DNA from 4 places in the Crocosphaera sp. Alani8 genome. Region 2 is predicted to be linked to each of the others. Evidence: predicted binding sites of a transcription regulator. Region 2 holds the regulator's gene; each other region holds the start of a gene.
The links. The regulator NtcA, encoded in region 2, controls nitrogen genes in cyanobacteria. The targets are predictions, from matches to a motif close to TTTGTANCNNNNGNTACAAA.
Positions count from the first base shown of each region.

Region 1: P9B04_RS23995 (DUF6761 family protein) is a predicted target of NtcA. The motif match lies at 3,762-3,781, and genes of this name have one in related genera.
Region 3: P9B04_RS06145 (DUF3155 domain-containing protein) is a predicted target of NtcA. The motif match lies at 3,076-3,095, and genes of this name have one in related genera.
Region 4: glnA (type I glutamate--ammonia ligase) is a predicted target of NtcA. The motif match lies at 1,387-1,406, and genes of this name have one in related genera.

Region 1 covers NZ_JARVCN010000486.1:17,337-23,149, reverse strand. The annotation lists gene P9B04_RS24020 (AMP-binding protein) at 1-744, opposite strand, end outside; gene P9B04_RS24015 (lysophospholipid acyltransferase family protein) at 1,266-2,120, shown strand; gene P9B04_RS24010 (glycogen debranching protein) at 2,161-2,370, opposite strand; gene P9B04_RS24005 (BolA family protein) at 2,447-2,701, shown strand; gene grxD (Grx4 family monothiol glutaredoxin) at 2,836-3,159, shown strand; gene P9B04_RS23995 (DUF6761 family protein) at 3,266-3,514, opposite strand; gene P9B04_RS23990 (response regulator transcription factor) at 3,840-4,619, shown strand; gene sbcD (exonuclease subunit SbcD) at 4,643-5,813, opposite strand, start outside.
Region 2 covers NZ_JARVCN010000099.1:9,493-15,305, forward strand. The annotation lists gene P9B04_RS07215 (ankyrin repeat domain-containing protein) at 1-259, opposite strand, end outside; gene fabI (enoyl-ACP reductase FabI) at 322-1,101, opposite strand; gene ntcA (global nitrogen regulator NtcA) at 1,332-2,009, shown strand; gene P9B04_RS07230 (DUF3084 domain-containing protein) at 2,034-3,494, shown strand; gene P9B04_RS07235 (pre-16S rRNA-processing nuclease YqgF) at 3,491-3,910, shown strand; gene P9B04_RS07240 (sulfotransferase family protein) at 3,922-4,770, shown strand; gene P9B04_RS07245 (CO2 hydration protein) at 5,204-5,813, opposite strand, start outside.
Region 3 covers NZ_JARVCN010000081.1:142-5,954, forward strand. The annotation lists partial or broken gene P9B04_RS06130 (FkbM family methyltransferase) at 1-664, opposite strand, end outside; gene P9B04_RS06135 (ferrochelatase) at 736-1,893, opposite strand; gene P9B04_RS06140 (cofactor assembly of complex C subunit B) at 2,115-2,648, shown strand; gene P9B04_RS06145 (DUF3155 domain-containing protein) at 2,725-3,048, opposite strand; gene P9B04_RS06150 (GAF domain-containing sensor histidine kinase) at 3,284-4,576, shown strand; partial or broken gene P9B04_RS25130 (tetratricopeptide repeat protein) at 4,646-5,813, opposite strand, start outside.
Region 4 covers NZ_JARVCN010000300.1:15,247-21,059, reverse strand. The annotation lists gene P9B04_RS16270 (WD40/YVTN/BNR-like repeat-containing protein) at 1-557, opposite strand, end outside; gene P9B04_RS16265 (hypothetical protein) at 610-1,311, opposite strand; gene glnA (type I glutamate--ammonia ligase) at 1,581-3,002, shown strand; gene P9B04_RS16255 (peptidoglycan D,D-transpeptidase FtsI family protein) at 3,119-4,921, opposite strand; gene P9B04_RS16250 (hypothetical protein) at 5,069-5,599, opposite strand.

The sequences.
Region 1 (5,813 bases), on a different contig from region 2:
AATGGCCTGTAACCAACGAATAGGCTTTCTGATAAAACTGTTAGGGGACATCAACGTTACGGGGAATCCTCCATACAGAGGCTGTATGATACCCCCAATTAATCCCATGTCGTGATAAGGGGGTAGCCAGATAACTCCTCGACTGTCCCTATTGTGGTTGAATCCTTGATAAATATTAGCGGAGTTTTTGAGGAGGTTTCTGTGACTTACCATCACTCCTTTGGGATTCCCTGTTGAACCCGAGGTATATTGAAGAAAGGCGATGGTATCGCTGTTAATTTTGGGTTCTTCCCACTGCTGAGCTAAGTTTTCGTCTAAAGTATCGGTGGTTGCATAGGTAAATTCTGCTTTGTCCTTGAAGTGTTGTTGGATATCTGACAAGAAGTCTTTAGTTGTCAGTATGATTTTTCCCTGAGCGTCTGTGGCGATGGCTTCTAATCGAGATAAGGGTTGTTTGCCTTGAGGGGGATACACAGGAACCGCAACAACCCCTGCGTACAAGCAACCGAAAAAAGCGGCTATGAAGTCGATTCCAGGGGAATAGAGTAGTAAGGCTCGCTCTCCCTCCATTTTATTTGCTTGTAACTGGGCTGCGATCGCTTTTGCTCTATCGGCCAAGGTCTGATAGTTGAGGACAATTTCCTCTGTCTCTCCGTTGGCTAGAAAGGTATAGTTTGGTTGTTGCGGTTGGTTGCTTGCTCTCTGTTGTAACAGGCTAACAACGGTCGATTCGGCTAGGAACATTAGCTGTGATAATGATTTTTGGGGAAATGTGCAAAAATTGCACAGGCTACTGACTGGGACTGTTTCCAATCCCCCTTTATTAATCTTAACTTAATTAATCTTAACTTCAAGGTTTTTCTGTTTAATGTGAAGTCGTAACTATTATGGTCTGTAGGTTACGGTGAGTGTTAATTTTTAATAAGAGCTTAACATCATAACGAAAAGTTAGCACAAAAATATTTTACTTTTGAGGATTCGAGAAGAAGAAAATCAGCACTAATAAAGTTTGCTAAATTTGAAAAATATCAATAATAAATAGTGTTTTAAATCTCATAAATCTGGAAATCAATGTATTCTTTTTAAGCATTTTTCGCTGGCATTAATAAAAAATGAAAATAATATTTTCTAATATAAAATAGAAAAAAATAGTCTGACCATATTGGGAAAAGGAACAACTAATAACCTATAACTAGGTTTCCCCCTAGAAAAATATTCGAGTATTGTTGTAACATAAGTTTACAAAGCCTATCATAATTCACTCTATGAAATCATCAAAAACGTCAAATCAAGGATTAGGATGGTCCCTTGATGAACGAGATCCCAAATTTATAGAACAAATGATGCCCTACTGGAAATGGTTTTATGAATACTACTTCCGAGTAAAAACCGACGGGTGGCATAATATCCCCACGGAGGGACCTCTTTTATTGGTGGGGTCTCACAATGGGGGTTTGGCTTCTCCGGACACCTCTATGATGATATACGACTGGGTTCGTCGGTTTGGGACAGAGCGTTTATGCTATGGATTAATGCACCCGTCTGCTTGGCAAATAGACTCTCCAATCTTGAAGGCGGCCATGAAAGTTGGGGCAGTGCGGGCCCATCCGAAAACTGCTGTTGCTGCTTTGAAAAAGGGGGCTAGTGTTTTAGTCTACCCAGGAGGCGCACAAGATGTATTTCGCCCTTATAGCGATCGCCACAAAATCGAACTAGCGGGACGAAAAGGGTTTATTAAATTGGCATTACGGGAAAATGTCACCATCATCCCCGCGATTTCAGTGGGATCTCACGAAACCCTATTTGTGATCGGAGACTGTTACGAACAGGTGAAAATGCTACATCAGTGGGGTTTACCCTGGTCCAATGAAGCCGATCCAGAAGTTTTTCCCATTTACCTTGGTTTACCCTGGGGAATTGGTATTGGTCCTGCTCCCAATATTCCTCTTCCCATGCCTATCCACACCCGTATATGTCCCCCCATCGTCTTTGAACGTTACGGTAGGGAAGCCGCCAGCGATCGCAATTATGTGGATGATTGTTATGATTTAGTTTTGACGAAAATGCAGCAAGCTTTGGATCGACTGGTGATTGATGCTAGAAAAGAATCGTTCTGTTGAGGTAATTTTATCAACTGACTAAAAACAGAAGTTCACTTGATTATACATTCAGTTTAAGTGCGTTAACGGGAACTTCATCCCAGGAGTCCACCGTTCTTAAACTAGCTACCCATCCTTCTTGTTTTTGTGTTTCAGTGAGGTTATTTAACCAGGTTTGATGACAATCTTCTGCTGAATGTCGATCACGGCAAGCAATGCAAGAGTAGATTATTCCGGAAGGATCAATTTGTTCGTTTACCCAAATAGTCATTATCTTCTTTGTTCTTTTATTAAATCGACTGTAAACTAATTGTAGTATTTTTATTCGTTTTTCATAGAAAAAGCCAATGGTTGCACTTGCAAAAGTTGAAAACATGATTAAAACTCAACTCCCAGATGCTCAAGTCGTAGTTAGGGATCTAACCGGTGGGGGAGATCACCTGGAAGCGATCGTTGTCTCTGCCGAGTTTGAAGGAAAAACCATGATTAAGCAGCATCAATTAGTCTATGGCGCACTTCAAGACGCTATGGCATCGGAAGCTATTCACGCTCTAGCTTTAAAAACCTATACCCCTCAAGCCTGGGAGGCTGCCCAGAGATAAGGAGTCGGGAGAGAGAAAGGGAGGAAGAACACTAAAAATTAACTACCTCTTAATTATTTTTACCTCCTAAACCTTCTTTAATTAAATCTGACTCTATTATCATGAAATAAATTCCTCAAGGAGTAAGTATGACACTGACACCTGAACTCAAAGAAAAAATTGACCAACTCGTTAACAGTCATAAGATACTGGTTTTTATGAAGGGTGCTAAGTTAATGCCTCAATGTGGTTTCTCTAACAATGTGGTGCAAATTCTAAACACTCTTGGCGTTCCTTTTGAAACCGTCGATGTTTTAGCTGATGAGGAAATTCGTCAAGGAATTAAAGAATATTCTAGTTGGCCAACCATTCCTCAAGTCTATATCAATGGGGAATTTGTTGGTGGCTCGGATATTGTTTACCAAATGTACCAAGATGGTGATCTACAGCAAATGGTAGAGGTAGCTTTAGCTTCTTAAAAAAACTAGCCCGCATAAGCGGGCTAAAGGACGATTTCCAAAAAGTCTAGGATTGTTAAGTGCATTTTTTTGACCTATTGAGAAAAAGTAGAAGTCAAACAGGGAGTTAGTAATAATCGGCTTCTGGTTCTAAAGCTGGTAATTCAAAATTAGAAGGATCGCGGAAAAAACGCCAAGCATCTTCTTCTAAACGATGGATTAAATAAGGTTCTAAAACGTCTACCTGGCGGAGACAAGAAATATAACCTTCCATGTAAGACTGTATTTCGTCGAAGCGACGACCTCGATTCCACAAGTCTACCATGCTGTCTGTTAGGTTTTGATAGTAACGAATTGCCAAGGGATGTTGTAGCATAATTAATCGGTGGAAATGACTTAAAAAGAGAGTTTTGTAAAAAATAAATGATTAGATTTTAGTAAATCATTTAGGAAAAAACAAGCTATAACATTCGGATAGATGAAGAAAACTAAAAAAATGTTAGCAATTCATCACTTTGTATTCTATCCTTGTATTATACATTTGAACGCTGCATGGGCAAATTGAATAGTGCAAGCACAGATTATATAAAATCTTAATGCTTTCTTAGGAAATGCCCGAAAACACCGTAGCAGATGTTACAAACTCTTAATAGTACGTTTGCTAGGCTAATGACTGTCAAATTAGAAGGACAAAAACTAAGGTGAGTCTAATTTATACCGCTATTGTGGAGGGAAATCCTCATCTACGCTCATTATTAGGTTGGCATTTGCAACAGGCAGGTTACACTGCGCAACAATGTGCTAATCTGCAACAGGCCAGAAGCGTATTTAATCGTCGTCAACCTACCTTAGTGATTCTTGATGCCGATCTATCAGACGGAGATCCTCTAGAATTGTGCCGATGGCTTCATCAACAACGGCAGTCCATGATTTTTATTTTATCAGCCCGAAGCACGGAAAAAGATATTGTCAAGGGATTGAGTGCAGGAGCCGATGATTACTTGACTAAACCTTTTGGGATGCAAGAATTTATGGCTCGGGTAGAAGCGTTAATCAGACGGGTTCGAGTAGCGGCGGCACCTTTGTTTCTCGATTATGGCGACCTTAAAATTGATTTAGTACAGCGTCGAGTACAATTTAGGGGGGATTTTGTAGATTTAACCCCTCAAGAGTTTAGTTTATTGTATGTGTTGGCTCAGGCTGAAGGAAGTCCCCTCAGTCGCACAGAATTACTGCAAAGGGCCTGGCCAGAAGCGATCGATAACCCCCGTACCATTGACACCCATGTTTTGTCTTTACGCAAGAAAATTGAAACCGATCCCCGTCAACCCAGCTTAATTCAAACGGTTCGCAATGTGGGTTATAGATTCAACAATGAAGTAAGTCAAAGTAGTTCAGTTTCTCCAACTACTTCATCAGCAACTCAAGGCACTAAAGTGGGAGAGGTTGAACCTATTAAGTTTAATAAGTTATCTTCTTGAGCCGACTCAAAGATAAAATCGTCTCATATTTCGTTTAATAACAATTCCGCAGCTTCTACCATATCATCTGCGATATCTTTGATGTCTTCTCGATTATCAAGATAGGTTTTTAGAGCTTCGATAGGGTCTAAACTTTTTCCAATTCCCAATTCTGGTAGACGGGGACGAGAGGATTGACTAATGGTTTCGGGACGAATAGTGTAACTATGGGCGGTTTTTAAAGCTTCGTTAATTATATTATTGTTGATTAATTCTAATTGTTCAGAGCGAATTTGATAATTAACCCTCACCACCGCGTCTTCAACGGTATTTTTTTTGATCGCTTCCACTAATTCAGTTTGAGGATCTTCTGCTTGAGAAATATCAACCTTTATAGTTAGAAAAGGGCGCGCAGGCAAAGGGCAAAAGTTCCAGTCAACTTCTCCTTTTTTTAAGTTTAATACAACATAGCCTTTTTCTTCTTTTTCTTCGCTAAAGTCAACCCTTTCTATACTGCCTGGATAAATCACAGGGGGGTTATTATTAGCATTAAGGTTCTGATGTTTATGGACATGGCCTAACGCTACATAATCGAACTCAGGACGAATTAATAAAGAAAGAGGAATGGTAAAACCTCTCCCCACTGCTAAAAACTGCTCTGCGCCAAATCTGGCACGACTAACCATTAAATGACCTAGTAAAATTGTCGGAATATGAGGATCTAATTTTCTAATTTCTTCTTCTAAAACAGGTTCTAAAGCTTTGATTAATAACTGGTTGATTTCCTCTAGAGATAAACCTTCTGTTTTGGACTTTGTTAACAGAGAAGAACGAGTTAACCAAGGTAAGGTAATAACTTGTATTGCACCGTTTTTAGTGGCTATTTTATGGGTAATTAAGTTATCTCCCACAGTGAAACCAGGAACCGCTAAGGTGCGGTAAATACATAAACTCGCTCCTCCATTTCCTTGAGAATGTTGGTCGTGGTTTCCTACTAATAAAACGGCGGGAATATTGGCATCAGCTAAGCGTCGAAATTGAGAAGCAAAAGCTTCTTGAATGTAGGGTGGGGGAGTAGCATCAGGAAAGGCATCCCCCCCAAATAAAACCAGGTCAACGGGTTCATTGATTGCTCGATCAATACACAAGCTTAAACAACTCACAAAGTCTTCTAAACGGGTATTTAGTCCGGTTTCGGGGTTTATTTTTCCGTGA
Region 2 (5,813 bases):
TATTAATTAGCAGTTTGACTATATCCATATATCCTTCTTTCGAGGCAATATGCAAAGGAGTATAACCTCGATCATCACAAACATTAAGATTGGCACCTTTTGCAATTAAAAGTTCAACTATGCCTATATTTCCTTTAAAAGTTGCCCATGAAAGTACAGAGCTAGGCTTTCCTTCAGAATAGAGCATCTTATCGATGTATTTGTAATATCCTCCTCGATTTTGGTTGGTAGCAATACCTGTCAGAGTAAGTTGAGTCAATGAACCAAAAATCCTACGGCTTCCGCAAAGCTCAAGCCGTAGGAGTTTCAAGCTAAACTAAATCATCCCATACCCATAATTTCGTAACCACCATCCACATAAATAACTTGACCGGTAATACCACTAGCTAAGTCACTGGATAAAAAAGCAGCCGTATTCCCCACTTCTAACTGTGTTACGGTACGTTTTAAAGGGGCAACCTCTTCCACATGACGCATCATATCTAAAATCCCCCCTACCGCAGAAGAAGCTAGAGTACGAATAGGACCAGCGGAAATAGCATTAACCCGAATACTATTGGGTCCCAGTTCAGAGGCTAAATAACGCACACTCATTTCTAGACCTGCTTTGGCTATTCCCATCAAATTGTAGTTAGGAATCACTTTCACCCCTCCTAAGTAGGTCAAAGTGACGATACTACCGCCATCAGTCATTAACGGTTTAGCGTATTTAGCCATATTTGCTAGAGAAAAGGTACTAATTTCCAGGGACTGACTAAAAGCTTCTCGAGAAATACCACTAAAATCACCGGTCAACCCTCCCTTATCAGCAAAAGCCAAACAGTGGATCAAAATATCTAGTTTTCCCCAAGTGTCAGCAACAGCCTTAAAAGTTTCTTCCACCTGCCCTTCGTTTTGGACGTTACAAGGCACAATAATCGATGGAGCGATGGGTTCAACCACACCACGAACTTTCTTCTCAAAACGCCCTTTCTCATCCGGTAAATAGGTAACAGCAAGATTAGCCCCTGCTTTGTGAAGTTGTTGAGCAATGCCCCAAGCAATGGAGCGATCGTTAGCAATTCCCGTAACCAGCGCGTTCTTTCCAGTTAAATCTAACATAATTATTTTGACAAATAGGCAAAATTTCTGCCGAACCAACCCCCATTGTTCCATAATGGTGGCTATAATCAGGGACAGAACTAAGGATAAATTATCCCAATAAAATCATTGTGAAGCAAAATGTAGCAAAAACTATTGAAGATACGTTAAAGTGTTGTTTCTATTCGGGGCCATAAATTATCCTTTTTACAATCAGTCCCTTTGTTTTTTCCGTGTCGTATTAAAGTGTGATGGAATTGTCTGTACCACAAGATAAACCTTTAGCAGCCGTCTTTCGCCGCATTGGTGGAGGCGCATATCCCCCCGTTGTTGAAGCCTTTGATCGGGGGAAAACCATATTTTTCCCAGGTGATCCCGCAGAAAGAGTTTATTTCTTACTGAAAGGGGCGGTGAAACTGTCTCGGGTTTACGAAGCAGGGGAAGAAATTACAGTGGCTTTGTTAAGAGAAAATAGTGTGTTTGGGGTGCTGTCCTTAATTACAGGGCAACGCTCGGACCGTTTCTACCACGCAGTGGCGTTTACTCCGGTGGAGTTGTTGTCGTCTCCTATCGAACAAGTAGAACAAGCCTTGAAGAACAACCCAGATTTATCTATTTTAATGCTTCAGGGGCTGTCCTCGCGCATCCTGCAAACGGAAATGATGATCGAAACCCTAGCTCACCGAGATATGGGATCGCGCCTAGTTAGTTTTCTATTGATTTTGTGCCGAGACTTTGGGGTTCCCACTCCTGAAGGGATTCGTATTGATTTAAAATTGTCCCATCAGGCTATCGCTGAGGCCATTGGTTCAACTCGTGTAACAGTAACTCGTCTTCTGGGAGATTTACGCCAAGAAGAGATGATTTCCATTCATAAGAAAAAGATTACAGTTCACAATCCGGTTGCCCTCTCTCAGCAATTTGCCTAACTTTGTCGTTAACCTGAGAAGCGAATGACCAGTGCTTACATCCTAATTGTATCAGTCCTCATTTTAGGAGGTTTATTGGCAGCATTGGGAGATCGCTTGGGCAGCAAAGTAGGAAAAGCAAGACTGACTATCGGCAATCTCCGACCAAAACAAACTGCAGTGGTGGTTACTGTTTTTACAGGAACTTTAATTGCTGCTCTGACTTTTGGAATCTTACTGGCTTTTAGTAAATCCCTGCGGGAAGGGCTTTTTGAGTTGGATGAAATTCAAAAACAACTACGTATTGCTAGGGCAGATTTAGAAAGGGTTGGTAGTGATAAAGAAGGCGTTGAACAGGAATTGCAAAAGACAAAACAAGAACAAAGAAACGTCGAACAAAAGTTACAGTCTACCAACAAAAATTTTAACCAAGCTAAAGAAAAACTCAAAGAGGTTTCGGGTCAAGCAGTTAAATTAAAAGCCGATATTCAAACCTTACTCAACGAAAGAAAAGAACTCAGAGAAAATAAAATAGAATTGGACAAAGAAATTAGTCAACTTAAACAAGAGGTTAGTAAAAGAGATCAAGAATTAACCGAGGGAAAGGCTCAAATTGCTCAACAAACTCGTATTTTAAACGAGCGTCAAAAACGCTTACAAAGTTTAGAAGAGAGACAGGGGACTTTGCAAGCAGAGATTAATAGAAGAGATGCTGAAATTACTAAATTAGATCAAGCTATTAATGAAAAAGATACGGCTCTTAAAGAAAGAGAATTTAGGTTGCAACAATTGGAAAGAGAATCTAGTTATCTACAACGACAAGTGGCAATCTTGGAACAGTATTATCAAACTTATCAAGAACTAAGGGAAAGAAAAATTGCTATTGTCAGAGGTCAAGTTTTATCTATTGGAGCAGTACGTTTAGTCGTTCCAAAAGCAGGAACCGATGTAGTGGATGAACTGTTGCGACAAGCTAACCGAACAGCAATAGAATTAGTGGGAAAAGAAACAGTTAAACCGGATGAAAGAGTTGTTAAAATTACCCAAGGACAGGTTGAACAATTAGTGCAACAGTTACAAGATGGAAGAGAATATGTTGTGAGAATTATTGCAGCAGGAAACTATGTTCAAGGAGAAAAAGAGGTGAGAGTATTTGCTGATATTGCTTTGAATCAGAAAATTTTTAATGAGGGAGAAACCATTGCTATTATTTCGATGGACTCTCTAGAATTAACCGACGAAATTATTCAAGAAAGGTTAGATTTACTACTTTCTGCTACCCAGTTTCGCGCTCGCCGTTCTGGAGTTTTAGGTGGAATTCAAGTAGGAGATGGTAGACTTAAAACAGTGGTAGATTTTATAGAAGAAATTAAAAAATCTGAGGGGGGATTAAATGAATTAAGAGCTGTTACAGTAAAAGATACCAAAACCATTGGACCTCTTGAATTAAAATTGCTAGGAGTTCGGAATGGAGAAATTGTTATAGAAACTCGAGGAGAATCATGAGCCAAGAAAGATTATCAAAAATATTAGGTTTTGACCCGGGTAGAGATAAATGTGGCGTGGCTATTACCGATGAAAAAGGGAATATTTATTATCATGAGGTGGTAGAATCTTCTCAAGCTATTTCTATCCTTAATGATCTTATTAAAAAGTTTGATGTTAAACTGTTGGTGATGGGAAATCAAACAACATCTAAACAGTGGAAAAAACGGTTAAAAGATGAATTATTAGCATCTGTGTCTATCACACTCATAGACGAACGAAATAGCACTTTAGAGGCGCGTGATCGCTATTGGCAAATGCACCCACCCAAAGGATTAACACTTCTGCTACCCAAAGGAATGCGAAATCCTCCCCGTCCAATCGACGATATTGTTGCTATTTTACTAATAGAAAGGTATTTTAAGAATATTAAATGAGGGAAAAATAAATGACCTTACCACAAGTTATTAATCAATTTATAAAAAATCCGTACCATTTACCCAAAAATATTATTTGGCGTTTTCCCCAAGAAGCATCCACACAAAAACATATTTTTGTTTTAGGTGCGCCTAGAAGTGGCACAACTTTAGCCAAATTAATTTTAACATCTCATCCCTATTTAATTGGACCTGGTTACGAAACCGCATTTTTTACTTATCGTGATATTTTTAGTTTTAGATTTAAAGGCATTAAACCCAAAAGAATGGATGCACTACGGCAAAAATGTCATGATATTGTCGAATTTTTTGATGTTTTTACCCATGAGATTTTAAATCAGTACCCAGAAGCTAAATATTATGTGGAAAAAACTCCTCAGCACATTTTACGATTAGGATTTTTAACTAAATATTTTCCTAATTCAAAATTTATTCACATGGTAAGAGATGGAAGGGATGGTTATTGCTCAGCAAAATATCATAAAAATGTTGTTCAAAGAAGTTCAGTTGAACGCTATGCAAAATATTGGCGAAAATGTCTTAATAGTAGAATAGAATTAGGTAATCGAGATAATATTTTAGATGTTCAATATGAAACCTTAGCATCGCAGCCAGAAACCACCATTAAAGCGATGATGTCCTTCATCGGAGAAAACTATCACCCTCAACAACTAGAACCTGCAAAATACTCCAATAACGCAATCACAAAGATTAAAACGACTGTATTTGCTAAACTTTCTTCTAAAATTAACGATTCTAGTATTCAACGTCATAAAAAAGAACTTTCTCAACAGGAAATTGAAACTTTCAATAAGATTGCTGGTCAACAATTACGTCATTTTGGTTATGAAGTCAAATAATTTTGATTGTGTGTTTTAATTTGCAATTTACTCTTAACACTGTTATTGTTAATTAATCTAACTTATTGATGGGATAGAGACGTTTTCGAGAAACATCCCTAATACTGATATCTTGCACCAGTATAGAACAACTTAAATTAGTCAGCAGTAAGCAGTTCCTCACTCCGTTCCGGCGCTATCGCACAGCGTTCAGCATTTGTTTAATCTTACTCACAGTAGATGATAGGGATTAATATGTTTCAGCTGATAGCTGATAGCTGAACGCTTACAAACCAGCCAGTTTTATCGAAGATGCAAGATGTGAGTAATAAGGTTTTATGTTAGGATAGCTTTTGGTTAAAACCATGTTATCCAATACAAAAATAACAAACCTACGGTAATAATTGAAATAAATCTAGTTTCCAATTATTCTCTGTAATTATTCACAAAATTTCTAGCGGTAAGATTGACTTTGAATGTCTCTTAAACGAGCCTCTGGGCGTATAAATCTGTCTACTTGTGATTCAAAAAATTGGCGATTCTTGAGTAAATGTTTCGGATTTTCATCGTCTAAAGGATATAACAAAGCTTGACGTAAAGCTTGAATAACTGCAGAGGTTACATTGTACATAGATCGCTGGAAAGTAATCCCTAATTGAATCAATACATCACTTTTACCACGACAATGTTCTTGGTAATATTCTTGTAGATAATCAGGCAAAAAATGGTACATATCATCCATTAACAATGTAGGAGGAATACCGGCTGTTCCTATCGGGAAAACATCAGCATACAAAATGCCATAATGGAAGTCTTTTTGATCTTCGGGAACTTGTTTGGCTTGTGCGTTATAAGACTTAGTTCCCCTAAAGGGTGCTGTGCGATAAAACACTGCTTCAACATAAGGTAAAGCTGCTTCATAAAGCCACATAAATCCCTTAGATTTTGGGATAATTTCGTAACATTCATTGCCAACATAAACGTGATGATAAATGGGACGGCCAGAAACAGCAAAAATGCCATTAATTAAGAAGTCCATAGCATCGGGAACCCCTTTAAAACCT
Region 3 (5,813 bases), on a different contig from region 2:
CAAATTTGTACCCTAAAACTGTCAACTCGTTAAAAATAGCTTCAAAATTAGCTTGTTGTTTATAAGCTGGATAAATTGATATTTCAACAATACAACCCATAGCTTGATCTAACACCTTTTTTCCTCCCTGAATTACTATATCTTCTGCTCCTTGAACATCTATTTTTATTAAAATTTCTTGATCTAAATTTTTTAATTCAAAAAAAGTATCTAATGTAGTTTGCTCAATTGTTATTGTATTTTGATTCGCTAAAAACGGATAATTTTCTTCGCATTTATCAGTTGTTTTTAGTAGTGATGATGACTGTGTAAAATAACTATGCTCATAAAAAGCAACTTGACTATTTTCTTGTCCTAATGCTAGGTTAAAATAGTAAAAATTCTGATACCTTTTTGCTAACGTTTCTAATTTAGAATAAGCTAAATGACTGGGTTCAAAAGCATAAATGGTGGCATTAGGAAAAATTGACCTTAATTTGCGACAAGATTGCCCCTCGTTTGCTCCGATATCAATAATGGTTTTTATAGGAAAAGAACTTAGTCCTAAAAGTCGATTATCCCACTGGGAAATCGAAAGACTTTGGGTCAAAAAGTTGACAATTTTATTACTCAAATAAAGAGAAATTTTAGTTAACCAGTTGCTGAAAACTTTTTGTGCTTTCATAGGGTGCTAATTTCTCTGTTCTTATGTTAAACAGGAGTAAAACATTGAGATTTACTCCTGTTTAACATCAATTAATGATGATGATGATGACCATGATCGTGATCGTGATGATGATGGTTAACGTCTAAATTGCCCACTGCTAAAGTAGGATTAACCGTCACAGCTTCTGCTGATAATAAGTCTGTAATGTGCGAATCTGCCCATTGTGCAGCCATCTCACAAAATTCTGGTTCATCGTTAACACAAGGCATTTGTACATAAGTAACATCGGAATATTTCTTATGTAAATGATGGATAATGTGTTCTACATCTAAGAGAGTTTCGTGATTTTCTGTGGCGAAACCAATGGGCATAAATACGATCGCTTTTGCCCCTAATTCCATCAAGTTTTTAGCGGCTAATTCTGCGTTAGGTTGTGTCCATTTAATCAAAGGGGTTTGGTGATTTAGCCAACCTACAGAGATCAAAGGATAACGATGAATTAATCTTTCTCTGACTAACTCATATAACATCTGACTTTCATCAATTCCTGAAGTAAACCCTTTAGCTTCGTGGGGACAACCGTGATTCATTAGAATAATACCAACTTGAGAGGGAAGGTATTTATCGGCTAAATCTTTTTTGATTTTTTCTTCTACTAATTTAGCCATCAAATCTAAATAAGCTGGTTCGTTATAAAAAGAGGGGATATAACGTAAACCTTTGATCCAATGCTGATCTCCTTCGGATAAAGAGGATAAAGCGTCGTTAACTTGTTCTACAGCAATACCACTGGTAAAAATAGAATCAACCACTAATAGAGGATAGATTAATATTTTCTCAAATCCTTGGGCTTTAATTTCTGTTAAAACTTGATCGGGTAAAAACGGTTTACAGAAGTTAAATGCTTTAAAAACTTGAACTCGATCACCCCATTTTTCTTGTATTTTTTTCTCAATAGAAGCCCGTTGATGCTCAAAAATATGGTTGTGAGGGGAAACAAAATGATCGTGTTGATGTTGCCATTCATGGAGGTCAAAAATAGCTAATAATTTAGCTAAAGGAGGATATATCCAAGTGGGAACCGGTGCAAACTTTGCAGTCAATAAATTTAAAGCTTGTTCATTATAGTTAGCAAAATCTTCGTAACTTTCTACTTCACCGTAACCCATCAACAAAACCGCTACGCGATCGCTTTTATTGGTTCCCTCAATGGGATGAGTGTGTTGTTTGTCTGGCGTTGCAACCATATTTGTTACCTCAACGATAGTTTAAAACGAAAGTATGCAGGGTGGATATTCCCTAAACTCCCTCTAATCAATAGTATAAAATACCTTCCCCTGGGGGGGGACATAATATTCAATTTTAATATTAACTAAATGTTGCCGAAAAGTGACCTCCATCCACCGTAAAGTTAGCTCAGGAGACAAGGCAATGATAGGATCAACCTAAATAATTTAATATTGGTATCGTGAATACGCCTATTTTAAGCTCAACCTTTTTCCTCACCCTTCTGTTGATGGTAGGGTTATTCTTCTTTATTCGCGCTTCGGTTAAGGATCGCACCGAACAGGTTAAACTTATCTCAGAAGTCTCAGAAATGTCTTTATTACAACAACTCAAAGACTATTTTATCCAACGGGCTTACCGCATCATACCTTCTTCTGGGGGACAAAATACCATCACCTTTGAAGGGTTGGTACGTCCCAGTTTGTTTTTAGCTATTTTTCTGACAATTTTAGCGGCATCAGGACTGACGTGCATTATATTGGTGTTATCGTTCGCCTATCCCCCTTTCACTCCCCTATTCTTTGCTTTAGAACTCCTGTCTCCTATTGCCGGTGTTTTTTACTGGAAAAAAGCTCGGAGAGTGGAAACCGTTTCTTTTTCCCTGGAAAGTCTCCCCCAAGAAGGCTCAAAACAAGGTAGTATCTTAACTTTAACCGCTCATCGGGACGAGGTGATCCAATTAAAACAAAGTTTTGCTCTAAAATCGGCTAATTGAGATATAATAATCAAGCAAACAAAAATCCCCCTAGATTTTTCTGGGGGATTGAGTTGTTTTCTATGTTGAGTTATGGTTAACCAGTAACAGCAGGAGTCTTAGTTTGTGCTTTAGGCACTTGCGGCTGGTATTCTTTTAGACTAGGGAAGAGAAAATGGTTTTCTTCAACGTACTGAGCGCCAAATAAGCCTTTCTCTGCCCAAAAATATCTATCTGTGGTGTGTTCGTTTCGTCTTACAATAAGTAAGGCCGGGGGATGTATCCCTACAGCGTGAATGTATTTTCTAGCGGCAGTGACTGGTTTGTCCTCTCCGCTCTCGATATTATACTGGGGTACAAGCTCAAGAATTTTCCGGCCTTCTTGGCGACGGCGACTTTTACGTTTACGCTTTCTAGCCAACCCTATTACCTCCTGTTTTGACTATTCTTTGTAGTCATAGTTACAAAATCCGAGGTCATTATATCCGTTTAATTTCTAAAAATCAAGTATTGCTTACATAATTCCTGAATTTTCATAATCTTCTCTATACCAGGCCAGTTGTGCTATTGTGGAATTTATGTTGACTTATTTCCCAGATGAGTTGTTGCAAAACTTAATATTTTGTAACAAGAATTAATATAAAGCGTATTTCCTTATGTCCTCTGCCACTGCAAATATTCCCAACCCTGGTCAAGATTTTATCGCTTTGTGTCGCTCCCAAGTGGAGCTATTGGCGAAAACTTTGCAAGCGGATTGGTGTGCGGTTTATTTAACCTCGGAGGAAGAGGGTAACGCAGTTAGTTTAATCCCTGTGGTTGTTTATCCTTTCAGAGATACGATACAGAGTCCGGAACAACAGCCTATTCGCTTAAGGGAAGGGAAACAGGAGATAACCCTATCTAACTTATATCAAGGCTTACCGAACAATCTCGATCGCTATTCTATTTTCTCAGAAAACGGCAACATTGACACAAAAGATTATCAAATTGTATTACCACTGATATATAAAGAGGTGGTTTTGGGGATTTTGGTGACGCAAAGAGAGGCAAACCCTTGGGAATCAGAAGAATTTGGTCAGGTGCAACAGATAGCTGATACCATCGCTATTGCCTGTTTATTGGATCAGCATCAAGAGTGGTACAGAAGACAGCTACAACAGCAACAATTGCAGCAACAACAAGAGCGCGATCGTTTGGATGATTTGTTTCATCAAATAAGGAACCCTCTAACTGCTTTAAAAGTGTTTGGGAAGTTGCTGTTAAAACGTTTGGGGGTTGAGGATCAAAATCGTTCTATTGTTAGTAATATATTGGGGGAGGGGGAGCATTTACAACAGTTAATTAAGGATTTTGAAAGCGGACAAAAATCTCTTAGTAATGAGGAAGAAATAATTACTTTAACTACGGATTCTGTGGCTGTTGCTGATGGTTTATCCTTGTCTTTACCTGCATCCAAGTCTTTAAGTTTAACTCAAGTTTTTGTTTGGGATATATTGGAAACTGTGGTTATTTCTGCGGAGTCTATTGCTGAGAATAAGGATATTGATTTACGGGTTATAAAAACAGGAAATTTAGATCCTGTTTTGGCTAATGTTTCCGCACTGAGGGAAGTTTTGAGTAATTTAATTGATAATAGTATTAAATATACACCTGCATCGGGTAAAGTTACAATTGAGTTTGGTTTGTCTCGGACAATTAATAATCGAAAATACCAGGGAATTTCAATTGAGGATACGGGTTATGGTATTCCCCTCAAGGATCAAGAGCATATTTTTGAAAGACATTACAGAGGGGTTCAAAGTGACGGAGATATTTCGGGGAGTGGTTTGGGTTTGGCTATTGTTAAAGAGTTAATTGATCAAATGGGAGGAGTTATTGAGTTATTTAGTCCAGTTTCAAATAATAATAAGGGAACAAGGTTTATTGTTTGGCTTGTTGGTGGGAGTTAACAGTGAACAGTGAACAGTGAACAGTGAACAGTTATCAGTTAGCAGTTATCAGTTATCAGTGAGCAGTTATCAGTTATCAGTATTACCTATTAATTTGTTAAACAATTCTCTGACTTCTGTTTCTGTGCTATTAAACCTGGTGGCAACTTCTGTCACAATACTGTTATCCCCGGTATTTAAGTGTAAATTTGCTAAGTTTCTAAGAGTTAAAGCTGAGTAGGTTTCATCGTTAAATTCAACAAAAATCTCTAATGCTTGCAAATAGTATTGTTTAGCTTGCTCAAATTGGGATAAAGTTTCTGATAAGATTCCTAATTGTCCATAAGTACTTGCTTGAGAGTAGCGATCGCCGTATTCAATGTAGATTTGGAGAGCTTGTTCATAGTAGGATTGTGCCTGGGGGTAGTCCCTTGTTTCCTGGGATACACTGCCTAAATTGTGCAGGGTGCTTGCTTGAGAGTAGAGATCGCCGAAATCAATGAAGATTTTCAGAGCTTGTTCATAGTAGGATTGTGCCTGGGGATAGTCCCTTGTTTCCTGGGATACTCTCCCTAATTGGTGCAGGGTGCCAGCTTGCTCGTAGCGATCGCCGAAATCAATTTTGATTTTCAGAGCTTGTTCATAGTAGGATTGTGCCTGGGGGTAGTCCCTTGTTTCCTGGGATACTATGCCTAAATTGTGCAGGGTGTTTGCTTGAGAGAAGCGATCGCCGAAATCAATTTTGATTTTCAGAGCTTGTTCATAGTAAGATTGTGCCTGGGGGTAGTCCCTTGTTTCCTGGGATACACTGCCTAAATTGTGCAGGGTGCGTGCTTGAGAGTAGAGATCGCCGTATTCAATGAAGATTTTCAGAGCTTGTTCATAGTAGGATTGTGCCTGGGGATGGTCCCTTGTTTCCTCGGATACTCTCCCTAATTGGTGCAGGGTGCGTCCTTGAGAGTAGAGATCGCCGTATTCAATTTTGATTTGGAGAGCTTGTTCATAGTAGGATTGTGCCTGGGGGTAGTCCCTTGTTTCCTGGGATACTCTGCCTAATTCGTGCAGGGTGCTTGCTTGAAAGTAGAGATCGCCGAAATCAATTTTGATTTGGAGAGCTTGTTCATAGTAGGATTGTGCCTGGGAGTAGTCCCTTGTTTCCTGGGATACACTGCCTAATTGGTGCAGGGTGCTTGCTTGAGAGAAGCGATCGCCGTATTCAATTTTGATTTGGAGAGCTTGTTCATAATAGGATTTTGCC
Region 4 (5,813 bases), on a different contig from region 2:
AGAATCTGATTATCGTTACTGGAAACAAAAGCTATAGCAGTAACTTTAGTTTGACTATCCATCACAGAAGTCCAACTTTCACCCCCATTATCTGTTTTGTATAACCCTCCCTCAGTTCCATCTGCTAAAACTAAGTCAGGATCATTGGGGGAAATAGCCACTGATTCAATTTTGAGGTTTTCTAATCCTTGATTTACTTTTTCCCAAGACGCTCCTCCATCTTGAGTCTTATATATTCCATCACCATCGGAAGATAAAAACAGGATATCTTTACTTTGAGCAAACATATCCAAACCTGAGAGATTATGTTGAGTTTGATTATCTATTCCCTTGGTGATTCTTTGCCAAGTCTCTCCCCCATCAACTGACTTAAAAAGATTACTTCTGACAATAATCCAGACAGTTTGATCTTGATTATAAGTTGGGGATATTTCTATTCTTTCTGCTACATCGTGGGGCCTATGGGGTGAGGCAGGTTGGACTGCCACTGTCACAAGAATTATACTTAAAACAACTAAAAAAATAACCTTTCTTAAGTTAACTAAAAGCTGACTCATATTGATTCTCAATTTGATATAGTGAGGACACGAAATCAATTACTAAAAGTCGTTAAAAACGCTGATCATTATTCAGCAGTTTGCAACATTGTAACACAACCTGACTAACCATAATTTCTGTTTCTTGTTTTAACATCAGGGGAAAATAGTTCGCAAGTTGTTGAATTTGAATCTGGTTTAACTTTTTCTGTTGTAAAAGATTGGCTAAATTTTCTACAGCTATTAATCGTTTTAATTTATTGCTATCCGTTAGCTGTGATACCCATTCGTGGTACTGATTCTCCCGTTTTTTTCTGGGTTTATCTAATAATTGCCAACCGAGTAAACCTAATGTTAAAAAAGTTCCTAATCCTTGTAAAATTAATGCAGTAGCTAACCAGCGACTTTGTGCATTGGACCAAATATCAAAGGCAATGTAACTACTAATGGCACCTAACCCTCCACTGATTACAGCGATCGCCAACTTGCCTTGAAAAGTTTGGGAAAATTCGTAAAAATCGAGCCAACGACTTTGCCATCTAGCAGTTTGAAACCAATAAATCCCACCCATCACCCCGATACCGATTAAGGTTGCACCTATAAGTTTGGTATCCCATCCTAACATAAGGGTGATTCCTATCGATCCCAAACAGCACTGCAACAGTTTGCGCCGTTTTTTGTGCCTTAACACATACTTAACAGCGTACCTAAGTTGAGTCCAGGAAAAGTTAGATAATTGATCAAAAATAGGTTGCGATCGCCATGAAACTTGCATGAACAAGATTGCCTAAAATATAACTTATGCTGATGTTTACTATATCGCTAATTTAGGGGTATTCAACTACTTTTTTCTGAAAAACTTGATACAATTCTTTACATTAGATAATAGTATTTCCAGGGTTTAGGTTTTTTGTTTCAAAATTTAGCATTATCTATAGGTTTGATCGGGGTAAAAAGTATTCAATTATACAAAAACAGAGAAAATGAATCTTTACCATCAATGATTTGAAGAGACGTATATATTGAAATCCCAAGGAGTTTTTCATGGCTGAAACGCCCCAAGAAGTCTTGAAAATGATTCAAGACCAAAACATTAAAATTATAGACCTCAAATTCATTGATTTACCAGGGATTTGGCAACATTGCTCTTTTTATTACGATCAAATCGATGAGAGTTCCTTTGTAGATGGAGTTCCCTTCGACGGTTCCAGTATTCGGGGATGGAAAGCCATTAACGAATCTGATATGTGTATGGTTCCTGACCCGAAAACAGCTTGGATCGACCCCTTCTACGAGGAACCGACCCTAAGTCTCATTTGTAGCATTAAAGAGCCTCGTACGGGGGAATGGTACAGTCGTGATCCTCGCACCATTGCCAAAAAAGCTGTAGAGTATCTCCAAACCACAGGCATCGGTGATACTGCCTTTTTCGGACCAGAAGCAGAGTTCTTTGTCTTTGATGACGTTCGCTTCGACCAAACCGAGAACAAAGCTTACTATTCCGTTGATAGTGTAGAAGGTCGTTGGAATACTGGCCGAGAAGAAGAAGGCGGTAACTTAGGTTATAAACCTGGTTATAAACAGGGTTATTTCCCCGTTTCCCCCACCGATACCCTTCAGGATATGCGGACAGAAATGTTGCTGACTATGGCTAAATGTGGGGTTCCCATCGAGAAACATCACCACGAAGTAGCAACCGGGGGACAAAATGAATTAGGGTTCCGTTTTGCTACCTTAATTGACGCTGCTGATTATTTGCTGACATACAAGTACGTAATCAAAAACGTGGCTAAAAAATATGGTAAAACCGTAACATTTATGCCCAAGCCCTTATTTAATGATAATGGGTCAGGAATGCACGTCCACCAATCTATTTGGAAGGGAGGAGAACCTTTATTCTGGGGTGATGGTTACGCTAACTTGAGTAAAATTGCCTTAAACTACATCGGTGGTATCTTAAAGCACGCTCCTGCTTTATTGGCATTTACCAACCCCACTACCAACTCTTATAAGCGTTTGGTTCCTGGGTTTGAAGCGCCGGTTAACTTAGCCTATTCTCAAGGAAACCGTTCTGCATCTGTGCGTATTCCTTTATCTGGTCCTAACCCCAAAGCAAAACGGTTAGAGTTCCGTTGTCCTGATGCTACTTCTAACCCCTATTTAGCCTTTGCGGCTCTGCTTTGTGCAGGGATTGATGGTATCAAGAATGAAATTGATCCAGGACAGTCTTTAGACGTAGATATTTACGATCTTTCTCCTGAAGAATTGAGCAAAATTCCTTCTACCCCTGGTTCTTTAGAACAAGCGTTAGAATGCTTAGAAAAAGATCAAGCTTTCTTAACCGATAGTGGTGTCTTTACAACAGACTTCATTGAAAATTGGATCGAATATAAACTGGATAATGAAGTTAATCCTTTACGTTTACGACCTCATCCCTATGAGTTTGCTTTGTATTACGATGTTTAGGATTTAAGTCATTATTTAGTTTATTTTGCCACTATTAAAGTGGCATTTTTTTATACCATTTTCATTAACTTAGACTACAGATATTTATTTTGTGGGGGTGAACACTTGGAATTTTCTTACTTGGATGGTGGAATACCCTTCAAGGAGATCAACGCATCCATCACCAACTTAGCCACAGGTGCTGCCACCGTTGACCCATAAGTATTAGCCCCTTGGGGTTCATCTATAGCAACCAAAACCACGTATCTAGGGGATTCCACGGGTAAAATTGAGACGAAACTGGTAATTTTGGCATTAGGTAAATAACCGCCCCTGGGTCCTGCTTTTTGTGCTGTGCCGGTTTTCCCCCCAATACGATAATTTTCCGTCTTCGCTGCTGAATCCTTATCCACCACCGTTTCCATCAATTCCACCACCGTTTGACTAACTTCTGGGGAAATAATTTGTTGGCTAGGATAATCAGGTTGCCAGTGTAGAGTTCCTTCCACATCCACTAACCCTTTTACCAGATGGGGAGTGACTAATTTTCCCCCATTAGCTAAAGCACCCTGTAACTGGACTAATTTCATGGGGGTTAGGGCAAACCCTTGACCAAAAGACGCTGTTGCCACTTCAATTGATCGCTCCATAAACACTTTTTCTGACTTCAAGCGTCCCCTAACTTCTCCGGGTAAATCGATGCCGGTTTTTTTATTAATTTGTAATTCCTGTAAACGCTGATAATAATCGTCTTTTTTCAGCCGTCGCATCATGTGAACCATAGCCACATTACTAGAGGTTTGCAAAATTTCAGCAATATTAATTGACCCATTACCGGTCCTAGAAGCGTTTTTAATCGGCCAACCGTCCACAGTGACCAAACCGGAATCGTGGATAACTGTATTTCGTTTAATTACCCCTGCTTCGAGGGCTAAGGCAACATTAATGGGCTTAAAAGTAGAACCAGGTTCGTATAGATCGCTAACAGTCCAATTTTTCAACAAGTCCATCCTGGACATATAAAATTCATTGGGGTCAAAAGTGGGTTCACAAACCAGAGATAAAATCGAGCCATCCGTTGCATCCATGACAATAACGGCACCTCGTTTGGCGTTAAATTTCTGGATTTGTTGTTGCAAGGCTGCTCTAACGGCCCGTTGGAGGCGCATATCTACTGTCAATTGAACTCGCCAGTCGTTGGACTTGAGTAAATTTTCCGGTAAGGAGTTGGGGAGAATATCACCCAGGGCGGTTCTTTGTACGTATAAGCTTTCTAAATCTCGTTTGAGCAGTTTTTCTTGACTTAATTCTATACCTGCTTGTCCCTGACGTTCGTGGTCTACGAATCCCACCACATCGGCCATCATTTTTTCTTGGGGATAAAAACGCTGATAGGTTTCATCCACATCCACTCCATCTAATCTTAGTGCTTTGATTTTTTGAGCCACTCCTTCCTGCAAGTTTCGGGCGATAAGAATCCCCGTTTTACGTTCCTGGAACCTTTCTATAAGTTGTTGAGGGGTTTTAGTTTCCAGAATGCTGCTTAGCTTAGCGGCGACCTCTCCTTGAGGTTGTTTAAATTGGATAGGATGGACATAGAGAATATGTTCGAGGCGATCGGTGGCTAAAATATTGCCCTCGCTGTCAATAATCGACCGTCGTGGAATATAAGGACGGATATTGACTGTTTGTTGTGAGCGGGCTTTTTGTCTTAATTCTTCTCCTTGAACAACCTGCAGTTGATAGGTTTTCCAACCTAATCCCAATATTGCGCTTACTAAGACTGCCCACACCAATAAGAGACGAAATTTAGGCAGGGGAGTGGATTTTTGCTTACTTTGGCGTCTTGAGGTATTGGGAGAGCCTTTTGTAATTTTATTTCGAGCAACTTTTTTTTTGCTAGAACGATAAGAACGCTTTTGAGATGGAGTTTTACCCATGGCCGGTTTAAGTGTGCAAAGTGGTTAAACTGTTACTAACCTGAGTTCGGTTTTAGGAGTTGAATCTTTTTCAACGAGGGAATAAGCATTATATACTCTTAATTTTGACCAGTTGTCTATCAATTTCCTTCTGTCGAACCCAGTTTACTAATAAGCGATAGGAGTATCCAGAACAATGGATTTTCCTTCGGGGTTGGGAAGGGGATCTTTTACTTCCATGATGGAAACCTCCGCCGGGGTGAGAAAAATAGATTTATGGGGTTTTGGGGAGGTTAAACCGGAACCTGGTTGCTCGGCCTGCTGTGCCATTTTATGCTTTAAAGATTCATTGGTAGCAGCTAGTTGGCGTTCGTTTCTTTGTAGAGTTTTTAGCTTGGAAAATTCCTGACTCCATTGTGTCGGGGCGTAAACTGTCCAACCATAAACCCCCAAGGTAATGGCCACTAAACCGCAAGTGATGGTAGTGGAACTTTTTTGCAACAATAAGAGGAATTCCAAGGCTAAAGGTAGCCGTTTCGGTTGGGTAGGCAGGGGTGTAACCTTAGCACGGGGTTGAGAAGGCTTAGGAGCAAGGGTTTTTGGGGCAACAGACCGCAGATGACGGGTTGCGATCGTTTTTTGACGAGGACGATAACGGGTTGGGGATGGTGTGGGTATATAATCGCGTGCGGCAGTCATAATAATTGTTATGAGTCTTACAAATACTTTGATAGATATGGCTAATTCAACGATTCCGAATCGGAATCCTTAAAACATGACTGATGGGTTAGACGGCCAAGACTATCACTATGTTGCATCCCTCAGAAAATTAATAGTTATTGTTGCATAATGTCATCAAAACAAGACATTTTGGTAAGAGATTTAATTTTAAATAGCTTGTGGATACTGTTGA